Linked DNA regions of Cohaesibacter sp. ES.047. The protein of the gene in region 1 interacts with the protein of each later gene in a pairwise test. Links are inferred from orthologs where the notes say so. Each region holds a gene or a part of one and is shown on either strand. Other genes may lie near its edges.

Evidence for each region.
Region 2: the proteins of gyrA (region 1) and gyrB interact in binary tests that used the Escherichia coli proteins (3 or more experiments, as listed by UniProt). The link is inferred for Cohaesibacter sp. ES.047 from one-to-one orthologs.

Annotation. Positions count from the first base shown.
Region 1 is NZ_LT907844.1:3,927,353-3,939,811, forward strand. What follows is about bases 9,010-12,346. They hold gyrA (DNA gyrase subunit A), read left to right. Parts: upstream 9,010-9,311; coding sequence 9,312-12,146; downstream 12,147-12,346. Other genes in these bases: CPH65_RS17935 (MarC family protein), read right to left, coding at 9,010-9,093; CPH65_RS17945 (hypothetical protein), read right to left, coding at 12,272-12,346. Also shown: excinuclease ABC subunit UvrA, read right to left, coding at 1-860; CPH65_RS17910 (single-stranded DNA-binding protein), read left to right, coding at 1,260-1,775; CPH65_RS17920 (cation diffusion facilitator family transporter), read right to left, coding at 3,033-3,980; CPH65_RS17925 (efflux RND transporter periplasmic adaptor subunit), read left to right, coding at 4,150-5,166; CPH65_RS17930 (efflux RND transporter permease subunit), read left to right, coding at 5,176-8,382; more of CPH65_RS17935, read right to left, coding at 8,464-9,009; more of CPH65_RS17945, read right to left, coding at 12,347-12,459. UniProt on the Escherichia coli protein: A type II topoisomerase that negatively supercoils closed circular double-stranded (ds) DNA in an ATP-dependent manner to maintain chromosomes in an underwound state.
Region 2 is NZ_LT907844.1:594,343-606,499, forward strand. What follows is about bases 9,090-12,124. They hold gyrB (DNA topoisomerase (ATP-hydrolyzing) subunit B), read left to right. Parts: upstream 9,090-9,409; coding sequence 9,410-11,839; downstream 11,840-12,124. Other genes in these bases: CPH65_RS02640 (cytochrome c), read left to right, coding at 9,090-9,244; CPH65_RS02650 (cupin domain-containing protein), read left to right, coding at 11,877-12,124. Also shown: CPH65_RS02600 (PRC-barrel domain-containing protein), read right to left, coding at 91-1,092; CPH65_RS02605 (enoyl-CoA hydratase), read left to right, coding at 1,525-2,298; rpsT (30S ribosomal protein S20), read left to right, coding at 2,619-2,885; CPH65_RS02615 (rhodanese-like domain-containing protein), read left to right, coding at 3,586-4,026; chromosomal replication initiator protein DnaA, read left to right, coding at 4,212-5,687; dnaN (DNA polymerase III subunit beta), read left to right, coding at 5,902-7,020; DNA replication/repair protein RecF, read left to right, coding at 7,064-8,362; L-alanine exporter AlaE, read left to right, coding at 8,372-8,779; more of CPH65_RS02640, read left to right, coding at 8,795-9,089; more of CPH65_RS02650, read left to right, coding at 12,125-12,157. UniProt on the Escherichia coli protein: DNA gyrase negatively supercoils closed circular double-stranded DNA in an ATP-dependent manner to maintain chromosomes in an underwound state.

The DNA.
Region 1 (12,459 bases):
CCAAACGGGTTGTTGAACGAGAACAGCCGTGGCTCGATCTCGGAGATCGTGAACCCTGAGACCGGGCAGGCAAACTTTTCGGAAAAGGTGATCTGCCTTGGCTCACCGTCTTCGGTCTTTTCGTCAACCAGCTCGACCACCGCGAGGCCTTCGGCGAGTTCAAGACTGAGTTCAAGCGAATCAGCCAGCCGTTTCTCGATGCCTTCCTTGACCACCATCCGGTGCACGACGACATCAATATTGTGTTTGAATTTCTTGTCGAGTGTCGGCAACTCGCCGTCATCATACATCTGCCCGTCGATCCGAAAACGCGTCAGACCGCGTTTGACCAATTCGGCCAGTTCCTTGCGAAATTCACCCTTGCGTCCGCGAACGATGGGAGCCATCAGCAAAAAGCGGGTTTTCTCGGGAAGCTCCATCACCCGGTCAACCATCTGGCTGACCGTCTGGCTTTCAATCGGCAACCCGGTCGCCGGGCTGTAGGGAATGCCAACACGGGCATAAAGCAGGCGCAAATAGTCGTAGATCTCAGTGACCGTGCCCACCGTCGAGCGCGGATTGCGCGAGGTGGTCTTCTGCTCGATCGAGATGGCGGGAGACAGGCCGTCAATCTGGTCGACATCCGGCTTTTGCATCATTTCCAGAAATTGCCGTGCATAGGCCGACAGCGATTCTACATACCGGCGCTGGCCCTCTGCATAGATCGTATCGAACGCCAGCGAGCTCTTGCCCGAGCCTGACAATCCGGTCATGACAACCAATTGATCGCGCGGAATATCAACGTCGACATTCTTCAGGTTATGTTCTCGGGCACCGCGAATCGAAATGAACTTGTTCGAAGAAATTGCTGGCTTATCCATATCGCTATCTATCAATTTATCGGTCGAACGGTTGAACCGCTCGTCGTATGATTGGTCGTTCGGGATGGTACGGTCGTCGGGCTTTGCTTGGATCACCGGGTGATCCCTCAGACCCGTTTTATGGCCTTCCTCTCCCATATAGGGTTATAAATTGCAAAGACAATCAGGCTTCAAAGGTGATTCCGGTGCACGCATACTAGCGTCTGGCCTAGCTTTTGTACACACTTTGTTCTACAATCATGCACAGCGGGTCAGATGGAACACCGCACCATTGACCCAACCAAAGCATGGGGATTGAACCAATCCCGTATGGAACTGTCGTCCAATCCCGCCTATGCTGACCTCCAACTCAACGTCAGCTCGAAAGGCGACGGACAGAAGCAGACAAAGGACAAACCAATGGCCGGAAGCGTCAACAAAGTCATTCTCGTGGGCAATCTGGGTGCTGACCCCGACATTCGCACCACGCAAGACGGCCGGAAGATCGTCAACCTGTCGATCGCAACATCCGAAAACTGGAAAGATCGCAATTCCGGCGAACGCCGCGAGCGCACCGAATGGCACCGCGTTGTCATCTTCAGTGAAGGGCTTGCCCGTGTTGCGGAGAGCTATTTGCGCAAGGGTTCCAAGGTCTATGTTGAAGGCCAGATTCAGACCCGCAAGTGGCAGGATCAGAACGGACAGGATCGTTATTCCACGGAGGTCGTTCTACAGGGCTTCAACTCGACCCTGACCATGCTCGACAACCGCAATGAAGGCGGCGGCAGCTTTGCCGGTCAGCAGAACAACGATTTCGGCGGGCCGGGCAGGAGCTTCGCCAGCGAGCCGCAAGAAGAATCCTATGGCCGGCAATCCAGCCCAAGCCAGCCATCGAGCAATTTCCGCGACGAAATGGACGACGACATTCCATTTTGATTGATACCAACGGCATTTAATTCTGACCTTCTTGAGCCCATTTTCTCATACCTATTGAATGGATGATGGTTGGGTTGGCGGAGAGGCTCTTCCATGCTTGGCAACCAGCATCAAGAATGGCGGCATAGTCTTCGAAGACCCGATTGGACAGGAAGGTACCGCGCAGATACTGCCAAATATTCTCAACTGGGTTCAGTTCCGGTGATTTGGAAGGCAACAGGAGGATGGTGATATTCTTGGGCACGTTGAGTCTGCTTGTCGTATGCCATCCGGCACGATCCATCAGCACCACGGCATGAGCGCCGCGCGCCACTGTCCTTGAGACTTCTTCGAGGTGCATTTGCATGGCCTGTGTATTTGCAAAAGGCATCATCAATCCCGCGCCAACGCCACGCGCTGGACATATTGCACCGAACAGATAGGCATTTTTATATCGCTGATCGGCTGGCAGACGTGGTCTGGTTCCCTTTTTTGCCCATAGTCGGGCCAGTCCATTCTTCTGACCAAGCCTAGCCTCATCTTGCCACCAAATCTCGATGGGCTTGTTCTTTGGCAAATGGCCTACATGCGCTGCCAACGTTGCGGAGAAGTTTTTTTGAAAGCATCAATGACTTCAGGCTTTTGTTCTGGATGTTGAGGTCGACCAGATATGCGCACATACCCCATGCGGCGCAAAAGATCCCGTACTCCACGTTCCTTGTAGGAGACCCCAAACCGCTCTTGGATCACACGCACCAGATCCTGGCTACGCCAGACAGAGACGCCGTCCTTCTCAGGATCAGGACCGGTTTCAACGATAGCAACAAACTCTTCGAGCTGTTCTGGGCTCAAGCGCATGGGAGCGCCGGTTGCTTTGATGTCGACAAGACCATCGGTGCCTTGCTCATTGAAGCGAAGAACCCAATCTCGCAAAGTCTGGCGGTCCATACCGCCGACTTTGGCGGCATCAGCACGGTTCATGCCGTCATAGACAGCCGCAATGGCCAGTAGGCGGCGGCTCTGTTTGGCATTGCGGCATCCTTTGGCAAGACGGCGCAAACTATCGGCGTCAAAAGCATCGCTAAGAATCAAAGCGGCAGACATGGCAAAATCTCCTTTGCCATGTTGAATCACGCCAGTGCTAAAAATGGAATCCCTAAAGAGTCAGAACTTCACGCCCTTGGTATGACTGCCGATCTTGATCGAATGATCGCAAAATACAAGAAACCCGGCTCGAAAGCCGGGTTTTTTCGTAGGTCCACCAGTGCAAATGCAGGACTACACGGGATCGTCAAATAGTTTGGCGACGGTCTCATGATCCTTGTGCGATTGTGCCTCGATGAAAAGGCGACGGATCTGGGGAAACCGCTCCCGGATATGCTCCTCAAGATCAGCGATGACGCTTTCAAGTTTGGAGACCTGCATCGTGTCTTCAAAGTCGATGCTGAGCGTAACAAGGATCTCCTTGGGACCGCGGTGCAGTGTCCTTAGTTCGTTGACCATGGTCACGGACGGATGCGATGAAGCGATGGACCGAATTTCCTGCTCCATCTCGTCCGAGGCAGCCTCGCCGATCAGCAAGCCCTTGGTCTCATAGGCAAGCAGGAAGGCGGTACACGCCAGAATGATGCCAATGACAATCGAAGCGGCGCCATCCATCCACGGGATGTGGAAATAGTGCGAAATGGAAATCCCAACGGCCGCCACGAAAAGACCGAGCATGGCTGCGGAATCTTCAAACAGAACCGTAAAGACCGTCGGATCCTTGGATTGACTTACCGCTTCCAGCCAGCCCATCTTGCCCTTGGTGGTGCTGAACTCTCTCAAAGCAATCCACCAGGCCCATCCCTCGAAACAAAGCGCAGCCCCCAGAACCACGAAGTTGATGGTTGGGTCACCCACGGGATGCGGCTCAAGAACCTTGTTGACACCCTCGTAAATCGACAAGCCAGCACCAACCGCAAAAATCAGCAGTGCAACCACGAAAGCCCAGAAGTACAGCTCGGCGCCATATCCGAACGGATGCTTCTTGTCAGCCGGTTTTGCGGCCTTTCTCATACCATAGAGTAACAACCCCTGATTACCTGTATCGACGAGCGAATGAATGCCCTCGGAGAGCATCGCGGATGATCCCGTAATAGAGGCTGCTATGAATTTCGTCAGAGCAATCAGGCTGTTACCCGCAAGGGCCGCATAGATTACTTTTTTTGATCCGTGGGAAGCCAATACCAGTCTCCTTGAAATGCCTCGGTCAGATGAAATGTCACATAACGTTAATACCGGATGCCAAGCCTGAGGAAAACAGCCAAAATCACGCTTAGCCCTTTGACAATTCCTTATAATTCTTATATTCGTATTTTCTAATATTACAATTCACCGTCAGGAGTGAACCGCAATGTGCAAGGCACAGACACCAAAAGGCAAGGCATTTCTCTCTGCCTGCCTATTCGTTCTCACCGTGACCGGTTCAGTTGCGCATGCCGCCGACTTCACTGTCACCAAACAGGCCATCGAAGACAAGAAGGCCGTTTACGCAACCGTGGAAAGCACAGATTCCATTCCAGCGAGGGTGCGCACCGCCGGAACAGTCACGGAATTGACCGTAACCGAAGGCAGCTTCGTGAAAGAAGGGGAAACCATTGCGGTTGTTCGCGATCCGAAGCTGGATCTGCGCATCGATGCGATTGAGGCGCAGATTCGTGCAGCCGAACGCGAGATCGACAACATCAAGACCGAAAAGGCAAGAGTTGACCAATTGTTCAAGCGCGGATCGGCAACCAAATCGAGGCTTGATCAGGTCAACACCCAGCTTGACGTCGCCAACAGTCGGCTCGAAGCCTCCGAGGCCGAGCGTGCCGTAATCGTCCGCCAACTCGAGGAAGGGGCCGTACTGGCACCTCAGGCCGGGCGCGTTCTGGACGTCCCCATCACAGTTGGCTCGGTGGTCATGAACGGCGAGGCTGTCGCGACCATCGCCCGGGACAACTATATTCTGCGCCTGTCTCTGCCTGAAAGGCATGCGCAATTCCTCAAGAAGGCGGATATGATCGAAATCGCCGAACGAGGAGCCAATTGCGACGGTAGTTGCACCCGACGCGGCGAAATCGCCAAGGTCTACCCACAAATTGCGGATGGCCGCGTTCTGGCAGATGCAAACGTTGAGGGGCTTGGCGACTATTTCGTCGGCGAGCGCATTCAGGTGCGCATTAAGGCTGGATTGCGGGACACCTATCTTGTGCCTCAGGATCTGGTCTTCACCCGCTATGGTGTCGATTTCGTACGCCTCAAAGAACCGGATGGCACCAGTTCCGAGATCGCGGTCCAGATTGGCCAGGTCCATCATCAGGATGGCAAGCCGATGATCGAGATCCTGTCCGGCCTTGAAGCCGGCGACGTGCTGCTCGAGCTCTGAGGATCAATCATGGAAACCAAATCCAAGCATCTGGGCATCTCGGGCAATCTGGCTCGAAGCTTCATCACGTCCCCACTGACACCGCTTCTGCTCATAACGTCCTTTGCCTTGGGACTTGTCGCCCTGATGGCGCTCCCGCGTGAGGAAGAACCGCAGATTTCGGTGCCGATGGTTGACATTCAGGTCCGCGCGGACGGCCTCAAGGCCGAAGATGCGGTCAAGCTCATTACCGAGCCGCTGGAGACGATTGTTAAAAGCATCGATAGCGTCGAGCACGTCTATTCCAACTCCTACGACGACCGTGTGGTTGTCACAGCCCGTTTTCTGGTCGGCACCAGTTCCGATGCTGCCGTGTTGCGTGTTCATGACAAGATCAACGCCAATCTGACGTCCATCCCCGTGGGCATCCCGCAGCCATTGATCATTGGCCGAGGCATCGACGATGTCGCAATCACCGTGCTGACGCTCTCACCGGACAAGACCGTCGCTGATCGCTGGAATGATACCGCTCTTTATAATATTGCTGACGAATTGCGCGTCGAACTATCCAAACTGGACGATATCGGCCTGACCTATATTGTCGGCGGCCAGACCGACCAGATCCGCGTCGAACCAGACCCTGAAAAGCTGGCGCTTTACGGCATCACCCTGCAACAGCTTGTGGGCAAGGTTCAGGCGGCCAACACCTCGTTCATGGTCAGCAATCTGCGCGAAACGAATACGAGCCTTCCGGTTGCCGTCGGTCAGACCCTTCATGGCATCCCAGACATCGGCCTGTTGCTGCTCACCTCCCGAGACAATCGTCCCGTCTATGTCAAGGACGTGGCAAAGGTTGTCGTTGGCAGCAGTCAGACCGATCATCGCGTCTGGCATCTCACGAAAAAGGATGGGGGCGGCTTTAATCGCATGCCTGCGGTTTCGCTTGCCATCGCCAAACGCAAGGGTGCCAACGCGGTCGATATTGCGCACGCCATCGAGGATCGCGTCTCCGAACTCAAGGGCCAGATCATTCCCGACGGCGTCAGGGTTGATGTCACGCGCAACTATGGGGAAACGGCAAACGAGAAAGCCAACGAGCTTCTCTATCATCTTGGTCTTGCGACTATTTCGATCGTCATTCTGGTCAGCATCGCTATCGGCCTGCGCGAAGGCATCGTGGTCTTCATCGTCATTCCCACGACCATTCTTCTCACGCTCGCTGCCGCCTATCTGATGGGATACACGATCAACCGCGTTTCGCTCTTTGCGCTCATCTTTGCCATCGGCATCCTCGTTGATGACGCGATTGTCATGATCGAAAACATCTCCCGCCACTGGGCAATGGGAGACGGTCGTTCCAAGATTCAGGCCGCAATCGAAGGCGTAGCCGAGGTTGGAAACCCCACCGTGATCGCAACACTGACCGTCGTGGCAGCGCTTCTGCCCATGATGTTCGTCTCGGGCATGATGGGCCCTTACATGAGCCCGATTCCCGCGGTTGCTTCCGCTGCGATGGTATTGTCCTTCTTCGTTGCAGTGATGCTGACGCCATGGCTGATGAACATCTTCGGCAAGCCCGGCCACAGCGAAGACAGAGACGGAGGCATTCTCGGTCGCGCCTATCGCCTGATCGCCCGCCCAATTCTGTCGGGCAGGGGACGGTCATGGGCCTTCCTGCTCATTGTGGGCGGGGCGACCATCGCCTCAACCCTGCTGATCTACACCCAGCACGTCACCGTGAAGCTCTTGCCTTTCGACAACAAGTCCGAACTGCAGGTCATCGTCGATCTGCCTGAAGGGGCAACGTTGGAGGCAACAGACCGCACTCTGATGGAAGCCGCTCATCGTCTGGACGACATCGAGGAAATTCTCTCGATCCAGTCTCATGCGGGAACAGCAGCGCCCTTTGGCTTCAACGGTCTTGTGCGCCACTATTTCTTGCGCGCCAATCCAGAGCAGGGCGACCTGCAGGTCAATCTCACCGAGAAGGGCGAACGGGAACGCTCCAGCCACACCATCGCACTTGAGATCCGCGAAAGACTGAAAGATTTGCCCGTAGTGGACGGCACCAGCATCAAGGTGGTGGAAGTCCCACCCGGACCGCCGGTTCTATCGACACTGTTGGCAGAGATCTATGGTCCTGATCCGGAAACCCGTCGCGCCGTGGCAACCGAAGTGCGCAAGCTGTTCGAAGACGTCCCCTTCATTGTTGACGTCGATGACAGCTTCGGCACCCCCTCGGACCGGGCCCGCATCCGCATCGATCAGGACAATCTCGAATATCATCAAGTCGAACAGGGCGATGTCTACCAGACCATCCAATATTATTTGAATGGTCAGGTTGTCGGCTATTCCCACAAGGGAGGCGGGCGTCGTCCAGTTGAGATCGCGGTCAAACCGAACAGGTCCGATCTGACGCTGTCCGAGCGGCTACTCACCATTCCCGTGCCGCAAAACGCCATCCCCGGCAATCGCGGTGTCGTCGAAATTGGTGATGTTGTCCGCATTGATCGCGAAAAGGCCAGTTTCCCTGTCTTCCGGCACAATGGCCGATCCGCCGAGATGGTCGTGGCAGACCTAGCCGGAGACTTCGAAGCCCCGATCTATGGCATGCTTGCCGTGCAGGACAAGATCGACGCCCACGATTGGGGCGATCTGCCCAAACCGCACATCATCCTCCATGGCCAGCCCAAGGATGAAACCGAAGTCGCTCTGTTGTGGGATGGCGAGTGGGAAGTCACATGGGTTACCTTCCGCGACATGGGGGCTGCCTTTGCCATCGCCATTCTGGCAATCTACGCCCTCGTGGTGGCCCAGTTCCATTCGTTCCGGGTTCCGCTGGTTGTACTGACGCCAATTCCGCTCACGCTGATCGGCATCATGATCGGTCATTGGCTGTTCAACGCGCCCTTCACAGCCACATCGATGATCGGCTTCATCGCACTTGCCGGCATCATCGTGCGCAACTCTATCCTTCTGGTCGATTTTGTCGGGCATGAAAAGGGCTCCGGCAGGCCTTTGAAGGACGTCTTGCTTGAGGCCGGGTCCATCCGCTTCAAACCCATCATGCTCACCGCTCTGGCGGCAATGATCGGCGCGGCGGTAATCCTGGCGGACCCGATCTTTCAGGGGCTGGCAATCTCGTTGCTCTTCGGGCTGGCCTCGTCGACGCTCCTCACAGTGCTGGTCATCCCCGCGATCTATATCGCCCTGAAAGGCGTGGACAGGAAGATGTGATCCCGGTCACTGAGATCCATATAACAAAAAAGCCTGGCGCACCGCGTCAGGCTTTTGTTGTTTGAGCAAGAGGTCATTCAGTCAGCCAACTATGAGGGCCTTCACACCGTCCGCAATGAACTGCACCGACAGCGCCGCCAGCAGCACGCCCAAAAGGCGGGTCAATATATTGCGGCCATTGTCGCCAAGCATCTTTTCCACCCAGCCCGATACGACAAAGGTGAAAAGCACCAGAGACAAAACAAAAGCGACGACAAACAGAACCGACCCCATCTCGACCCAGTTGGACGTCTGAGACGAGAGCAGCAGAACCGCAGAAATTGCTCCGGGTCCAGAAATCAGAGGAATTGCCAACGGAAAGACCGCGATATTATGCATCTCGTCATCAGACATAACCCGTTCCGCCGATTTCGACTTGCGCTCCTTGCGCTTCTCGAAAACCATCTCGAAGGCGATGACGAAAAGCAAAATGCCCCCCGCGATCCGAAACGCCGGCAGCGAAATACCCAGCACCGAGAGAATCACTTGCCCCACCAAGGCAAAGGTAAGGAGAATGCCAGCCGCCACGACCACACTGCGAATGCCGATCTGAATGCGTTCCTGCTTCGTCGCTTCGCTGGTCACAGCCAGAAAGATCGGCGCGAGACCAATCGGGTCGATTGTCACGAACAAAGTGGCAAAAGCATTGAGCATCATGTCAAAGGGCAGCATTTCCGGGGCTTTCCATTGGTTCAGGGGCGACAAAACCGCCATGGCAATTAAGATAGATTGTATCAATAAGGCCTGTGCGCGTTCAGCTCGAATAGCAGGAACCACCCGATGCATCAATCCACTGAAAACTTGCTCACAGGGTGCGGTCAAAATTTTGCCGACAGACCATAAATCGGCTATACAGAACTACCTTTTTGACAAGGATTCGAGACACGCCTTTGACAGATACAAACGATACAAAACCGGGCGACGGATCTACCGCCTATATCCAGCCCATTTCCATCACCGAAGAGATGAAACGCAGCTATCTCGATTATGCCATGAGCGTGATCGTCAGCCGTGCGCTGCCTGATGTTCGGGATGGTCTCAAACCCGTTCATCGCCGCATTCTCTATTCTATGCATGAAAATGGCTACGAATGGAACAAGGGCTACCGTAAATCAGCGCGCGTCATCGGTGATGTGATGGGTAAATATCATCCCCATGGCGACAGTGCGATCTATGAAGCGCTCGTGCGCATGACGCAGAGTTTTTCCCTGCGCGTCCCGTTGATTGATGGACAGGGTAACTTTGGCTCCATCGATGGCGACAGCGCCGCGGCCATGCGTTACACGGAATGTCGTCTTGAGAAAGTCACGACGACTCTTCTGGGTGACCTCGACAAAGATACCGTAAACTTTAGCGACAACTACGACTCGACCGAGAGCGAGCCCGTTGTTCTGCCTGCCCGTTTCCCCAACCTTCTGGTCAATGGGGCAGGGGGCATCGCAGTCGGCATGGCAACCAACATTCCGCCCCACAATCTGGGTGAACTGGTTGATGCCTCCATCGCGCTCATTGACAATCCGACCCTGTCGGCTGACGAGTTGATGGAAATTGTGCCCGGTCCGGATTTCCCGACGGGTGGCCTTATCCTTGGCCGTGCAGGCATTCGCAGCGCCTACAACACCGGTCGCGGCTCGGTCATGATGCGCGGCAAGGTCGATGTGGAAGAGATCCGCAAGGATCGCATGGCCCTTGTGGTCACGGAAATTCCTTATCAGGTCAACAAGGCCACGATGATCGAAAAGATCGCCGAGGCCGTGCGTGACAAGCGCATTGAGGGCATTTCGGACATCCGCGACGAGTCGGACCGTCTGGGTATGCGTGTTGTCGTGGAACTGAAACGCGACGCCGTGCCGGACGTTGTTCTGAACCAGCTTTACCGCTTCAGCCAGTTGCAGACGTCTTTCGGCTGCAACATGGTGGCGCTGAACGGCGGCAAGCCTGAGCTGCTCAACCTGCGTGACATTCTGCTGGCTTTCAATGCCTTCCGCGAAGAAGTTGTCAGCCGCCGCACCAAATATCTGCTCAACAAGGCCCGCGAGCGGGCGCACGTGTTGGTTGGCTTGGCCATTGCTGTGGCCAACATTGACGAAGTGATCAAGCTCATTCGTCAGGCGCCCGATCCTGCGACGGCCCGTCAGCAATTGATGGAGCGCCGCTGGGAAGCACGTGATGTCGAGTCACTGATCCTCCTGATTGATGATCCGCGGCACAAGCTGAATGAAGACGGCACCTATTACCTGTCCGAAGAGCAAGCCCGTGCCATTCTCGACCTCCGCCTCCAGCGCCTGACGGCTCTGGGCCGCGACGAAGTGGGCGACGAGCTGAATGCTCTGGGTGAGAAAATCACCGATTATCTCGACATCCTGCGGTCTCGCGAACGGATCTACACGATCGTCAAGGACGAGATGATCGAGCTGAAGGAAGAGTTTGCAACGCCGCGCAAAACCGAAATCATCGAAGGTGGCGCAGACTTTGACGACGAAGACCTGATCCAGCGTGAAGACATGGTCGTCACCGTGTCCCACGCCGGCTATATCAAGCGCGTTCCCCTGTCCACCTACCGGGCTCAACGCCGTGGCGGCAAGGGTCGCGCAGGCATGGCCATGAAGGATGAGGATTTCGTCACCCGGCTGTTCGTGGGCAACACCCACACACCGGTGCTGTTCTTCTCGTCCCGCGGCATCGCCTACAAGATGAAGGTCTGGCGTCTGCCGCTTTCCGCACCACAAGGCAAGGGCAAGGCCCTGATCAACCTGTTGCCGCTGCAGCAGGGTGAGCGGATCACCTCGATTCTCCCGTTGCCCGAAGACGAGGAGAGCTGGGAAAAACTGGATCTGATGTTCGCGACGATCTCCGGTTCGGTCCGTCGCAACAAGCTTTCGGACTTTAAGCTGGTCAACCGCAACGGTAAGATCGCAATGAAATTCGAGGACGGCCCGGATGGCGTGCCTGAAGACGGCATCGTTGGGGTCGAAACCTGCGACGCTATCGACGACGTGATGCTCACCACGGCCAAAGGCCAGTGCATTCGTTTCCCTGTCGGGGATGTGCGCATCTTCCAGTCTCGTGGCTCCACAGGAGTGCGCGGTATCCGTCTGGAAGAGGATGACAAGGTTATTTCCATGTCGATCCTGCATCACTTCGAAGCAACGCCGGAAGAACGCACCGAATATCTGCGTCAGGCCAGCGCGGCGCGGCGAGCACTCAATGGCGAGGAAAGCGAAGCACCGCTCGAAGCCTCAGCGGCATCCCTGCCGGTTGAACGCTATGCCGAAATGGGTGGTTCGGAGCAGTTTGTTCTGACCATTTCCGAGAATGGCTATGGCAAGCGGACCTCGTCCTACGAATACCGGACCTCCGGTCGTGGCGGCAAGGGCATTGCGGCCATGGCGGTCAATGATCGCAATGGCCGTCTGGTTGCAAGCTTCCCGGCAGAGGACTGCGATCAGATCATGCTTGTCACCAACGCCGGACAGCTCATTCGCTGCCCGATCGACGGTATCCGCATCGCTGGACGGTCGACACAAGGTGTGACGGTCTTCAAGACGCGCGATGATGAACAGGTCGTCTCGGTTGAGTTGATCTCTGAAGTGGATCATCAGGAGGCCGAAGGGCTGGAGCTTGATGAAACATCACCGGAAACCGATCCATCAGAGGATGGACCGTCTGAAACCGGGCCTTCTGAAGATGGACCCTCTGAAGATGGACCCTCTGAAGACGAATGATGAAAATTCCAGTGGAAAAGAAAACGGGGCCTCAAAGGCCCCGTTTTTCAAATTCCAAATCAGCCCCAGCGAACGAGACCGGTATAAAGAGTTCTCATTTTGCCAATAAGGCCCAATGAGAAAGCTCAGAACATCGACACATTGCGGACTTCGCAGCCCTGGGATCCTTTGATGGCAACGCACTCGTCATTGCTCGCCGTCAAGGAAAACTCCACGCTCGAAAGTGTCATTGGCGTGCCATAACCATCAGAAAGCGCTGAACTTTCGCTCATCGCGATGAATGAAAGCCCCAAAACACAGATCAGAATTCCTG
Region 2 (12,157 bases), 3.3 Mb from region 1 along the record:
GGCGTCTTTGTCAGATCGACCTTGATCTAGGATGACCGATCCGGCCATACACTGCCAACTGAGACAGCGTAAGCCATCGGACGGATCCGATTACATTTGAGGCTGGTACTCAGGCTGCGCTTCCAGTTCCTCCTGGGTAGCATTGATATACACCCGTACCATGCCACTTTCCGAAGAGCGCAGAACGCTCAGTTCGTCCATGTTTACCGCAATGCGGTGTTCGTTGACGCCCAGAAAGCCGCCGACATCCAGAACAGCTTTGTCAATGGAGCCGTTCTTGTTCAGAACCAGTTGGTCAACTTCGCCGATATCTTCGTCGTTGGCGCTGTAAAGGCGGGCGCCGGTCAGATCATCAGCGGTCATCTGATCGCTGCTGGCCACTTCATAGCCTTCAAATTCAACTTCGGGTGCGACAAAGAAGCTACGAGTCTCGTCATAGGACTTCTTCATGGTCTCACCGGTTTGATTGAGCGCGGAGTTCAGACCCTCCTGCGTTTCATCCATGGTCTTGGAGACCTTGTCTTTGGCCGATTCGTAACCGCTCTTTACGTCATCCTTCATGGATTCGTAACTGTTCTCGGCGGTTTCCTTGCCATTCTGCATGGTTTTCTCGATGTCGGCGCCGCTCACACCCATCGCAGATACGTCATTCATTGGGCGTTCGAACTCTGGAGCATTTTCAAGGGTCGCCTTGTCGGTTTTGACAACAAGGAAGAAGGTGCCCGGATCATCCGTTTCATTGACCATCTTGATGCTGTTCATATCGACAGCGACGTCTTTCTCGCCAATGCCGAGGAACCCGCCAACGCCCAGCACGACTGCTTTCACGCTGCCATTGCGGTCGAGAACAATGTCATTGACTTCACCCAGATCGTCCCAATCCGTCTCGGCACCTGCCGCAACAGTGCTGCTTTCATCGAAGCTGTCATATTGATCCTGAGCAGAATAGATGCGCATGCCGATAAAGTTGGATGCAAAGATGTCACTCTCGGCGACGGTGTTGATCGTATTGAAGCTGCCCATCGGGGTTTCGGCCATGGCAGCGGTGGTGAGCATGAGGCCCATAGCGGTGGTTGCAAGAATGCGTTTCATTGGTCTCTCTCCTCTCTAGATTGAAGACTTGAGTTATCCTGAACACAGGCTTTCAACCGTGCGTCTCAGTTGCCTAGACAATGGGCAGGTTAGCAAAAGAGTTCCGTTTTTTTTCTCATCCTCTCCATTTCCAGCGCCCCAGCCACGCACTCCAAACTCTTGGCGGAATTCATTTATCTATTTGTTTTTAAAATGTTATTCGTATAATCAAGACCAGCCGTTTCTTCGAGATATTTCAGAGCAATTTTTTAATCATGCCGCGCCATAACGGGGGCCTCATTTTTGGCCAACGCGGTTGGTGAGGAGAAAAATCGGACTGATCTATCCAGAACTCCGCACCTTTACGGGTTGCCGTCTCTTGCAGTGCGGCATAGGTTCGTGGGACCTCAATAAACAGGGCCTGTTGCCCTGTTCTGCCACCAGGAGGACTTGATGGCTTATGAAACGATCAATGTAGAAAGTCATGACGGCGTTGGCTTGATCAGACTGAATCGCCCCAAGGCGCTCAATGCCCTGTCATCCGAACTCATTGCCGAAGTCTCCAAGGCTCTGGACGAGTTCGAAGCAGACGACAAGATTGGCGCGATTGTAATCACGGGTTCGGAAAAGGCCTTCGCGGCCGGAGCCGACATTAAGGAGATGGCCTCAAAGAACTATATGGAAGCCTATCTTGAGGATTTCATCACGCCATGGGACCGCGTTTCCAAATGCCGCAAGCCGGTGATCGCAGCCGTTGCCGGCTATGCATTGGGTGGTGGGTGCGAACTTGCCATGATGTGCGATTTCATTCTGGCGGCAGAGACAGCCAAGTTCGGCCAGCCCGAAATTACCCTCGGAGTCATGCCCGGCGCTGGTGGCTCGCAGCGGCTAACCCGCTTTGTCGGCAAGTCCAAGGCCATGGAAATGTGCCTGACCGGACGGATGATGGATGCCGAGGAAGCGGAACGCTGCGGACTTGTCTCGCGGATCGTACCGGCTGATGATCTGGTGGAAGAGGCGATGAAAACCGCCAAGAAAATCGCCGATTTCTCTCTGCCAATCGTCATGATGGCCAAGGAGAGCGTCAATCGCGCCTACGAGACGACCCTTGCTGAGGGCCTTCGCTTCGAGCGCCGGCTGTTCCATTCGATGTTTGCCACCGAGGATCAGAAGGAAGGCATGGCCGCGTTTGTCGACAAGCGCAAGGCTCAATTCCAGAACAAATAGTCGCACCAACACCGCTTGAATGCGCCCGTTTCGGGCCTTTCAGGAGTCATTTCATGTTGACGCCCGGTGAAAGTTTGACTATAAGCGCGAGCCATTGGGCGGCAATCTGTATGCCGCCTTTTGCTATCGGCGGGTCCGTCTTGTTCGGAACTCAGAGTGTTTGATCACACCGCCGTATTTCGAGAAAAGCAAAACGCAACCCCGTTTTGTCAGGATTGCTGCTCGTCCTTCCGGCCTGTACAGCTTTGAGGGCTGATGTGATGTAGCGGCGTAAGCGGGCCGATGATGGCCTGCGCAAGAGTGAATAAGGAACAGGCTCCATGGCCAATACTGTATCCGCCAAGAAGGCGACCCGTACAATCGAGCGCAAAACCGCTGTCAACAAAGCACGCCGCACCCGCGTACGCGGCCTTCTGCGTGTCGTTGAAGAAGCGATTGTAGCAGCAGACCAGGCAGCAGCGTCTGAAGCCCTTCGCAAGGCTCAGTCCGAAATGATGCGTGCCGTCTCCAAGGGCGTCTATCACAAGAACACCGCTTCTCGTAAAATCTCCCGTCTGTCCAAGCGCGTGAAAGCAATCGCAGCCTAAGATCAGACATGTCGAAAAAGGCCCGGCTTGACCGGGCTTTTTTTCCGACCGTGCGAGCCTTGCCTCTGCCGAGTGTCGTGTTTTTGTCACACTTTTTCCGGGAATCGCTTAGCAGAAACCGGTATGTTCTCCTTTTGATCGATTCTAAATTTTGCCCCTTATATCAAGAGGTTAAAAAGGACCGCGCTTGTTGTGCCCCGATGCATGCGATTCTGCGATGGTCAATATGGAACGTGACGAAAAAAAATTTAACCGACATTTTGTGAGCTAACTTGACAGTTTTCTGACAGAATCTGAAGAGTCGCAACGGGATAGCTTGGTCAAGAGCAAATGTGAAATTTTTGGCTTATTTGCTTGCCCTTTGAAGCCCTGCAGAATCTGCTTGTCGGCTGCTTGCACGGCCATCTCAGGCTGTGTATGGTCAGATGCGCCACGCGGGAAGCGCTTGCAAAGAACACAACAAATGAAGTCCTGAATACTCATTTGAAAAGCGGTTGCAGCCAGTCCCGAAGGCCTTTCGAAACACTGCCCAGTGCGAGTTTCTTTGCTGGGCGGACTTGTGGGCAGCAAGTCGAAAGAGCTGGCGTTTCATGTGACTTCTTCGCCTGTGCGGTGAAGGAGTGATTTCTGCCCAAATGCAACATGTGTTCAGTTTTGAAAGGATGGTCCTTGCGGATCATTCTCTAAGGAGTGTGTGTCTTTGCGGAATGCGGAATCGTATGCTGGCGATCTTGAGGTAAGCAAAGCCTGGGATCTGTTGTGCCAAGACCCGAACGCGGTCCTCATTGATGTGCGAACCCATGCGGAATGGTCCTATGTCGGCGTGCCTGTGCTTGAGGATGCGGCAAGGGACGTGCTTCTGATCGAGTGGATTTCCTATCCTCAAATGCAGGTGAATGCGAATTTCGCCGATCAGCTCATGGCAGAACTGCACAAACGAAGTGTAGAACAGAATTCAGCCCTGTTGTTTCTTTGCCGGTCAGGCGTTCGATCGAAAAATGCGGCAATTGAGATGACAGAGCGGTGGCAGGGACCCTGCTACAATATTGCGTCCGGCTTCGAGGGGGATTTGGACGTCAACTTGCATCGGGGACAGCAGAACGGCTGGAAGCATGCAGGGCTTCCGTGGCGGCAGTTCTGAAGAATACGAATTGTCGCTTTCGACAATTTCGTTTAAAGACGCAACCTGGTCGTGATCGAGAGAGCGGAAAATTTCGCCGAGATTGCGGCTTGTCAAGGAAAACCGCTGTTTTTTGGCGGCTATTGGGCTAGTAAATAAAAATGAAAACACAGCAGACGGCCACAAAGGAAAATGTTGATATGGAGATGGGTGCGGCTGCTCATCAAGCTTTTCCTAAGGCTGCCTCCCGACAAGAGGAGCCTTCGGTGAAAGTGGGCAAAGAAGAATGGGATCGTGTTAGACAGCGGTTGCAGGCAGAGCTCGGAGAAGATGTCTTTTCAAGCTGGTTCGCAAGCGTTGAATTGGAAGACGAACAGAACGGACTGGTTATCCTGTCGGTTTCGACCCGGTTTCTGAAATCCTGGATCCAGTCTCATTATGGCGAACTGCTGATGTCGCTCTGGCGCGAGGAATGCGAGCAGGTGCGCCGAATCGATTTGTTCGTGCGCGGCGCCGTTCGTCCCAAGCCTGCGCAGGCCAAAACTCAGGCTCCGGCTCTGGACGGTGGCGAGCATTCAAGTGCTTTTGCCCGTCAGCAGGCCAGCAGCTCCATGAGTTCCGATCATGATCATATGGGCGGCTCGCCGCTCGATCCGCGTCTGACCTTCGAAACCTTCGTTGTGGGCCAGTCCAACACCCTCGCACATGCGGCAGCAAAACAGGTCGCCATGGCTCAGCCAGGCCAGCCGGTTTCTTTTAACCCGCTGTTCATCCATGCGTCTGTCGGTCTGGGCAAGACACACCTTTTGCAGGCCATCGCTTGGGAAGCCAAAAAGTCCAATCCGTCGGCCAAGGTGCTTTATCTGACGGCTGAACGCTTCATGTATTCGTTCGTTCAGGCGCTCAAGAGCCAGTCGGCTCTCGACTTCAAGGACACATTGCGCGACATCGATATTCTCCTGATCGACGATCTGCAGTTCCTGCAGGGCAAGTCGATCCAGCAGGAATTCTGCCACACGCTCAACAGCCTCATCGACGGCGCCCGTCAGGTGGTGGTTGCGGCTGATCGCCCGCCGGTCGAGCTGGAAAGCCTCGATGAACGCGTCCGTTCGCGTCTGGCCGGTGGTCTGGTCAGCGAATTGCAGCCCCTTGAGAAGGAACTGCGGCGCTCGATCCTCACGGATCGTGCCCAGCAGGCGTCGCGCCGGGATCCGAATCTGGCCATTCCCGAGCTGGTGCTTGACCATGTGGCCGGCATCATCCGCTCGAATGGACGGGATCTTGATGGTGCTTTCAACCGCCTGATGGCACACAATCAACTGACCGGCGCTCCGATTTCGGTGGAGATGGCCGAGCAGGCACTGAAGGATCTGATCCGCTCGAAAGAGCCGCGCCGCATCCGTATCGAGGATATCCAGCGCGTTGTTTCCAAGCATTACAATGTGTCACGCTCTGACCTGTTGTCTTCTCGCCGGACCCGCACGATCGTGCGTCCGCGCCAGATCGCGATGTATCTGTCCAAGATGCTGACGCCACGCTCCCTGCCGGAAATCGGTCGGCGGTTTGGCGGTCGCGACCACACGACGGTTCTGCATGCCGTGCGCAAGATCGAGGAGCTCGCAGGATCTGACAATACCCTGCAGCAGGAAATCGAGATGCTGAAGCGGAACATCGCCGAGTAGCAAATCGGCACATCAGCAGCAGCCCTCAGGCATCCCTTGAGACTGCACCGAAAAATAGCGCTGATAAGTGCGAGAAATTTGAGGGGATCGGCTCAGTAATTGAGCCGATCCCCTTGCCATATCCGGCCATTCGGTTCAAAGTTGCGTCCCCGCACTTGCCGGTATCTGGTTCGGGAACGCGTATTGATTGTAATGAAGTAGGGAATTTAGGGATATGAAAGTCACTCTCGAGCGGGCAACCCTTTTGAAGTCGCTGAACCATGTCCATCGGGTGGTAGAGAGACGGAATACCATTCCGATCCTCTCCAACGTGCTCCTCAGAGCCGAAGGGGGAGATCTGGTCTTCAAGGCAACCGACCTCGATCTGGAAGTGCTGGAAACAGCGCCGGCCATGGTTGAAGTAGGGGGCGCAACCACCGTCCCGGCTCACATGCTCTATGACATCGTTCGCAAATTGCCCGACGGCTCGGAAGTGACTCTTGAGACGAACGAAGATCAGACGTCCCTTGCCATCAGCGCCGGTCGGTCGCATTTCACCTTGCAGATCCTGCCGGTAACGGACTTCCCCGACATCACGGCCGGAGAGTTCAGCCACACCTTCACGATCAAGGCGCTTGATCTCAAGCGACTCATCGATCACACGCAGTTCGCGATCTCGACAGAGGAAACGCGCTATTATCTCAACGGCATCTATGTGCACAGCATTGAGGTCGACGGCACCCAGCTGTTGCGCGCTGTGGCCACGGACGGTCACCGTCTGGCACAAGCTCAATTGCCCGCTCCGGCAGGGGCTGCTGGCATGCCCGGCGTGATCGTGCCGCGCAAGACCGTTTCGGAAGTCCAGAAGCTGATTGAAGACCCCGAAGCAAACATTGCGGTCGAGCTATCCGAATCCAAAATCCGCCTGACGATCGGGCCGGTCGTGCTGACGTCCAAACTGATCGACGGCACCTTCCCGGACTATGAAAAGGTCATCCCAAAAGGCAACGACAAGGCCATGAAGGTCGAGAATGCCCTGTTTGCCCAAGCGGTTGATCGTGTGGCGACCGTGTCCAACGAACGGGGCCGCGCGGTCAAGCTGAGTGTCGAGTCTGGCCGTCTGGTGCTCTCTGTTTCCAACCCCGATTCGGGCACGGCAACCGACGAGCTGGCAGTGGAGTATGATTCCGAACCGATGGAAATCGGCTTCAATGCCCGTTACCTGCTGGACATCACCAACCAGCTGGAAAGCGACAGCGCGCAATTCCGACTGGCTGATTCCGGCTCGCCGACCCTCATTCAGGACTATGGTGACAATGACACGCTCTATGTGCTGATGCCGATGCGCGTGTGATCGGATCCGCTCCGACGACATCACGATCAGATGGAGCGTTTCCATGGGCATTTCTTCGGAAATGCCCTTTTTGACTCAAAGCCGCACAAGGCAGGCAACAGACAGGGACTGGTTCGCACGCATGACAGATACGCCTTCAGCCGCCGCCTTTCTGACGCAGGACGATGCGCCTGTCGACAGGGTTTCGGTTCGATCTGTCAGCCTGACCGACTATCGCAACTATCCCACCCTGTCGCTGGCCCTTACTGGTCGGCATGTCGTCCTGACCGGAGCCAACGGATCGGGCAAGACCAATTTGCTTGAGGCCATTTCCTTTCTGTCACCGGGCCGCGGGCTCCGGCGTGTCGCCTATCCGGACATCGCCCGCGAGGGGGCGTCAGGCAGCTGGGCGGTCTCCGTTGCCATCGATACGCCCTTTGGCCCGACAAAACTGGGAACCGGCCTGCAACCGAGCCCGGATGGCTCCATGCAACGGCGCATCCGGATCAATGGCGCTCCGAGCAAATCGGCGGAAGGCCTTGGCGACCATGTTTCGGTGATCTGGCTCACCCCTCAGATGGACAGCCATTTTACGGGCGCAGCGTCCGAGCGGCGTAAGTGGCTCGACCGGATGGTGCTGGCCATCGACAAGACCCATGGCAGCCGCGTCAATGCGTTCGAGAAAGCGATGCGCCAGCGCAATCGGCTGCTCGAAGAGGCCCCGCACGAGACGGTTTGGCTTGATGGCATTGAGGCCCAGATGGCCGAATATGGCTCAGCCATCGCGACCGCAAGGGCCGAATTGGTTTCGCTCCTGAACCGATCTCTTGATTTGCTGCATGCAAACGAAGGGTCATCGGCCTTTCCCAATGCTCTGGTGGGGCTTGAAGGCATTCTGGAAGCCGAGGCTTTTTCGCGCCCGGCGATCGAGAGCGAAGAGCATTATCGCGGCATCCTGGCGCAGATGCGCAACCGGGATCGCGGCGCAGGCCGCACGCTTGAAGGGCCGCATCGCTCCGACCTGATCGTTCGTCACGGCCCCAAGGATATGCCCGCAGCCAAATGTTCGACCGGTGAGCAGAAGGCGCTGTTGTTGGGGATCGTATTGGCACATGCGCATCTGGTTGCCGAGAGATGCGGGCGCACACCGCTTGTGCTTCTGGACGAGGTCGCAGCCCATCTTGATGAAAGCCGCCGTCTGGCCCTGTTCGATCTTCTGGACCGGCTCGGCTGTCAGGCCTGGGTGACGGGCACCGATGATGCCGTCTTCGAGCCGCTGGGGGATCGCGCCGAACGCTTCCATGTGGATCTGGGCACCGTGGTTCCGATCACTAGGATGGAACATCCCGGCGCAATCGGATAAGCTCCGCCCATGAAAACGACAATCACCGACACATTGGCCACAATTCTGTTCTTCACCGTCCTTGCAGGGTTTGTCGAGCTGTACATTGCCCAGCTCAGCCTTGAGCAAATGCTGATCACGCGCCTCATCATGGTGCCGGTGATGGTCGCCACCGGGCGGCCCTACGGCCTTTATCGCGATTGGTGCTTTAGAAAGGTGCTGCCCGGGTCAGAACCCATGCGCATGTTGATCGACGGACTTGCCTTCATCAGCTTTCAGGTCCCGGTCTATGCAGCGACGCTTTTCATCGCCGGAGCCAGCATTGAGGAGGCGTTGACCGCCATTGGATCAGCCATCCTGTTGATGCTGCTGGTCAGTCGCCCGTTCGGTCTGTTCCTTGAGCTCGTCCGGCGTCTCGCCGGCGTTTCGGCATTGTAACGGGGCGAGACGATCATGGTCAGACGCAGGAAACGCTGGAAATTTGCCCGATCAAGAAACAGCTTTCTGATTTTGTTCCTGTCCGTCTCATCCCTTCTGCTGCTGATTTTCAGTGGGGGAGACATCAGCCAGATCGGCGGGCACAACGCCGATGGCCCGATCTTGAAACAGGGACTTGATGGCGATCAGATCCGGCGGACCGGCCTAAGTCTCTATAACGCCAATTGCATGAGTTGCCATGGCATCGAAGGGCGTGGCACCAGCTTCGCCCCCCCCCTCGTTCACCCGCTCTACATGCCCGACAAGCTCAGTGATCGCGCCTTTGTCAAGGCGATCTTTCAGGGTGTGGAGCAGACCAACTGGAAGTATGGCCCGATGAAGCCCGTGAAAGCGCTCAATCAGGTTGAATCCGCGCAGATTTTGGCCTATATCAGAAGCCTGCAGAAGGTGCCGAAATTCCGCTAAATTTTGCCCCAAAAAGCCCCAAACCAGACGCAAATTTTGCGTGAGCGGATAACTCTCCACAGAAGGCCCCGACTTCACCTCTCCTCTCTCGCCAGTTCAGTTGAATAAGGCGAAAAACCAATTATAAGTGAGAGGTTAGCTCAAGCCAAAGGATGACTGATTCGCATGAGCGATATTGAGAATAACAGTGACAGCGCTGAGTATGGCGCAGAATCGATCAAAGTCCTCAAAGGTCTCGACGCGGTACGCAAGCGCCCGGGGATGTATATCGGGGACACTGACGACGGATCTGGCCTGCATCACATGGTCTATGAGGTGGTCGACAACGCCATTGACGAGGCGCTCGCCGGTCATGCTGACCTGGTCACCGCGACGCTCAATGCGGACGGGTCCGTGACGGTTACGGACAATGGCCGTGGCATCCCCACCGATATCCATCACGAAGAAGGTGTCTCGGCTGCCGAAGTGATCATGACCCAGCTGCACGCTGGCGGCAAGTTCGACCAGAACAGCTACAAGGTCTCGGGCGGCCTGCATGGCGTGGGTGTCTCGGTTGTCAATGCGCTTTCGACCAAGCTTCTCTTGCGCATCTGGCGCAATGATCTGGAGCACGAGATCGAGTTCGCGCATGGCGACGCCGTCAGCCCGCTCAGGATCGTCGGTCCGGCCAATGGACAGCAGGGCACCGAGGTGACTTTCTATCCCAGCAACCAGACCTTCACCCATATCGAGTTTAGCTTCGCAACGCTTGAGCATCGGCTGCGCGAGCTTGCTTTCCTCAACTCTGGGGTGCGGATCCTGCTCACGGACAATCGCGGGGCGGACACGGTTGTCGAGGAGATGCTCTACGATGGTGGCCTTGAAGCCTTTGTGCGTTGGCTGGATCGGGCCAAGAAGCCGATTATCGAAAAGCCGATCGCCGTTTCCTCGGAGCGGGACGGCATCACCATCGAAGCGGCCCTGTGGTGGAACGATACCTACCATGAGAATGTGCTGTGTTTCACCAACAACATCCCGCAGCGGGATGGGGGTACGCATCTGGCCGGATTCCGCACAGCGCTGACACGTCAGATCAGCGCCTATGCAGAAAGCTCAGGTCTTCTCAAACGCGAAAAGGTCAACCCGTCAGGCGATGACTGCCGTGAAGGACTGACCTGCGTTCTGTCGGTCAAGGTTCCAGATCCGAAATTCTCGTCCCAGACCAAGGACAAGCTGGTTTCCTCGGAAGTCCGGCCCGTTGTCGAAAGCCTGATCAGTGCCGCGCTGAATGAGTGGCTGGAGGAAAATCCGGCCGAAGGCAAGACAATCGTATCGAAGGTGGTTGAAGCTGCCGCGGCCCGCGAGGCCGCCCGTAAGGCACGCGAGCTGACCCGACGCAAGGGCGCGCTCGATATCGCCTCTCTGCCCGGCAAGCTGGCCGACTGTCAGGAAAGAGATCCTGCCAAGTCTGAACTGTTCCTGGTGGAGGGTGATTCCGCTGGTGGATCGGCCAAACAGGGACGGTCTCGTGCCAATCAGGCCATCCTGCCCCTGCGCGGTAAGATCCTCAACGTGGAACGCGCCCGGTTTGACAAGATGCTCTCCAGTCAGGAGATCGGCACCATGATCACCGCGCTCGGAACGGGCATTGGCAAGGATGAATTCAATCCCGCAAAGCTGCGGTATCACAAAATCATCATCATGACCGATGCTGACGTCGATGGCGCTCACATTCGGACCCTGCTTCTGACCTTCTTCTTCCGGCAAATGCCCGAACTTGTGGAAGGCGGTCATCTCTACATCGCCCAGCCACCGCTCTACAAGGTCAAGCGTGGCCAGTCCGAGCAATATCTCAAGGATGAACTCGCCTTTGAGAATTATCTCATTGATGCGGGTCTTGATGAAGCGGTTTTGACAACCGGCTCCGGTGTTGAACGGGCCGGCTCCGATTTGCGCGGTCTGCTTGATGAAGCCCGGGCCTTCGAGAAGGCTCTCGACAGTCTGCATTCCCGCTACAATCGTTCGGTGGTCGAGCAGGCAGCGATCAGCGGCTTGCTCAATCCGGACATCGCCGATGACGACAAGGCCATCGAAGAAGCCCTCGCCCGTGTTGCCCGTCGCCTTGACAGGGTTGCCGAGGAAACAGAGCGGGGCTGGGTCGGCACGATCGACGATGACGGAAACTATGCGTTCGAACGCACGGTGCGCGGCGTGAAGGAGGCGGCCATTCTTGATTCCGCTTTGATGCAGTCGGCCGACGCCCGCAAGCTCAATCGGCTTGGGTCGGAGCTCAGAGAGGGCTTTGACTATGGCACTGTCATGCGCCGCCGCGAAAAGGAATACACCATCTACGGTCCGATTTCGCTGCTGCAGGAAGTCTATACGCTTGGACGCAAAGGCATTGCCATGCAGCGCTACAAAGGTCTTGGCGAGATGAATGCCGAGCAGCTTTGGGAAACAACGCTGGATCCGGATGTCCGGACTTTGTTGCAGGTTCGAGTGCAGGAAGCCGACGACGCGGATGACATCTTCGCCAAGCTGATGGGCGATGAAGTCGAGCCTCGCCGGAACTTCATTCAGGACAATGCCCTGAATGTCGCAAACCTCGATGTCTAGCGGTTAACCACCGATAGCCAACCGCCGGGAGTGGGACATGGCCTCAGCCGACGAGATTATCGCAGCGCTTGACATGCAGCCCCACCCGGAGGGCGGCTATTTCGTCGAGACGTTCCGCGATGACGAAGGCAGCAACGGTCGCGGTCATTGCACCGCGATCTATTTTCTGCTCAAGGCCGGAGAGCGCTCCCACTGGCATCGTGTTGATGCGGTGGAAAGCTGGTTCTGGCATGATGGTGCCCCGTTATCTCTTAAAATGGCTGAAAACGGGCAGAATGTGGTCGAGCATAACCTCGGCCCGGACATTCTGAACGGTCA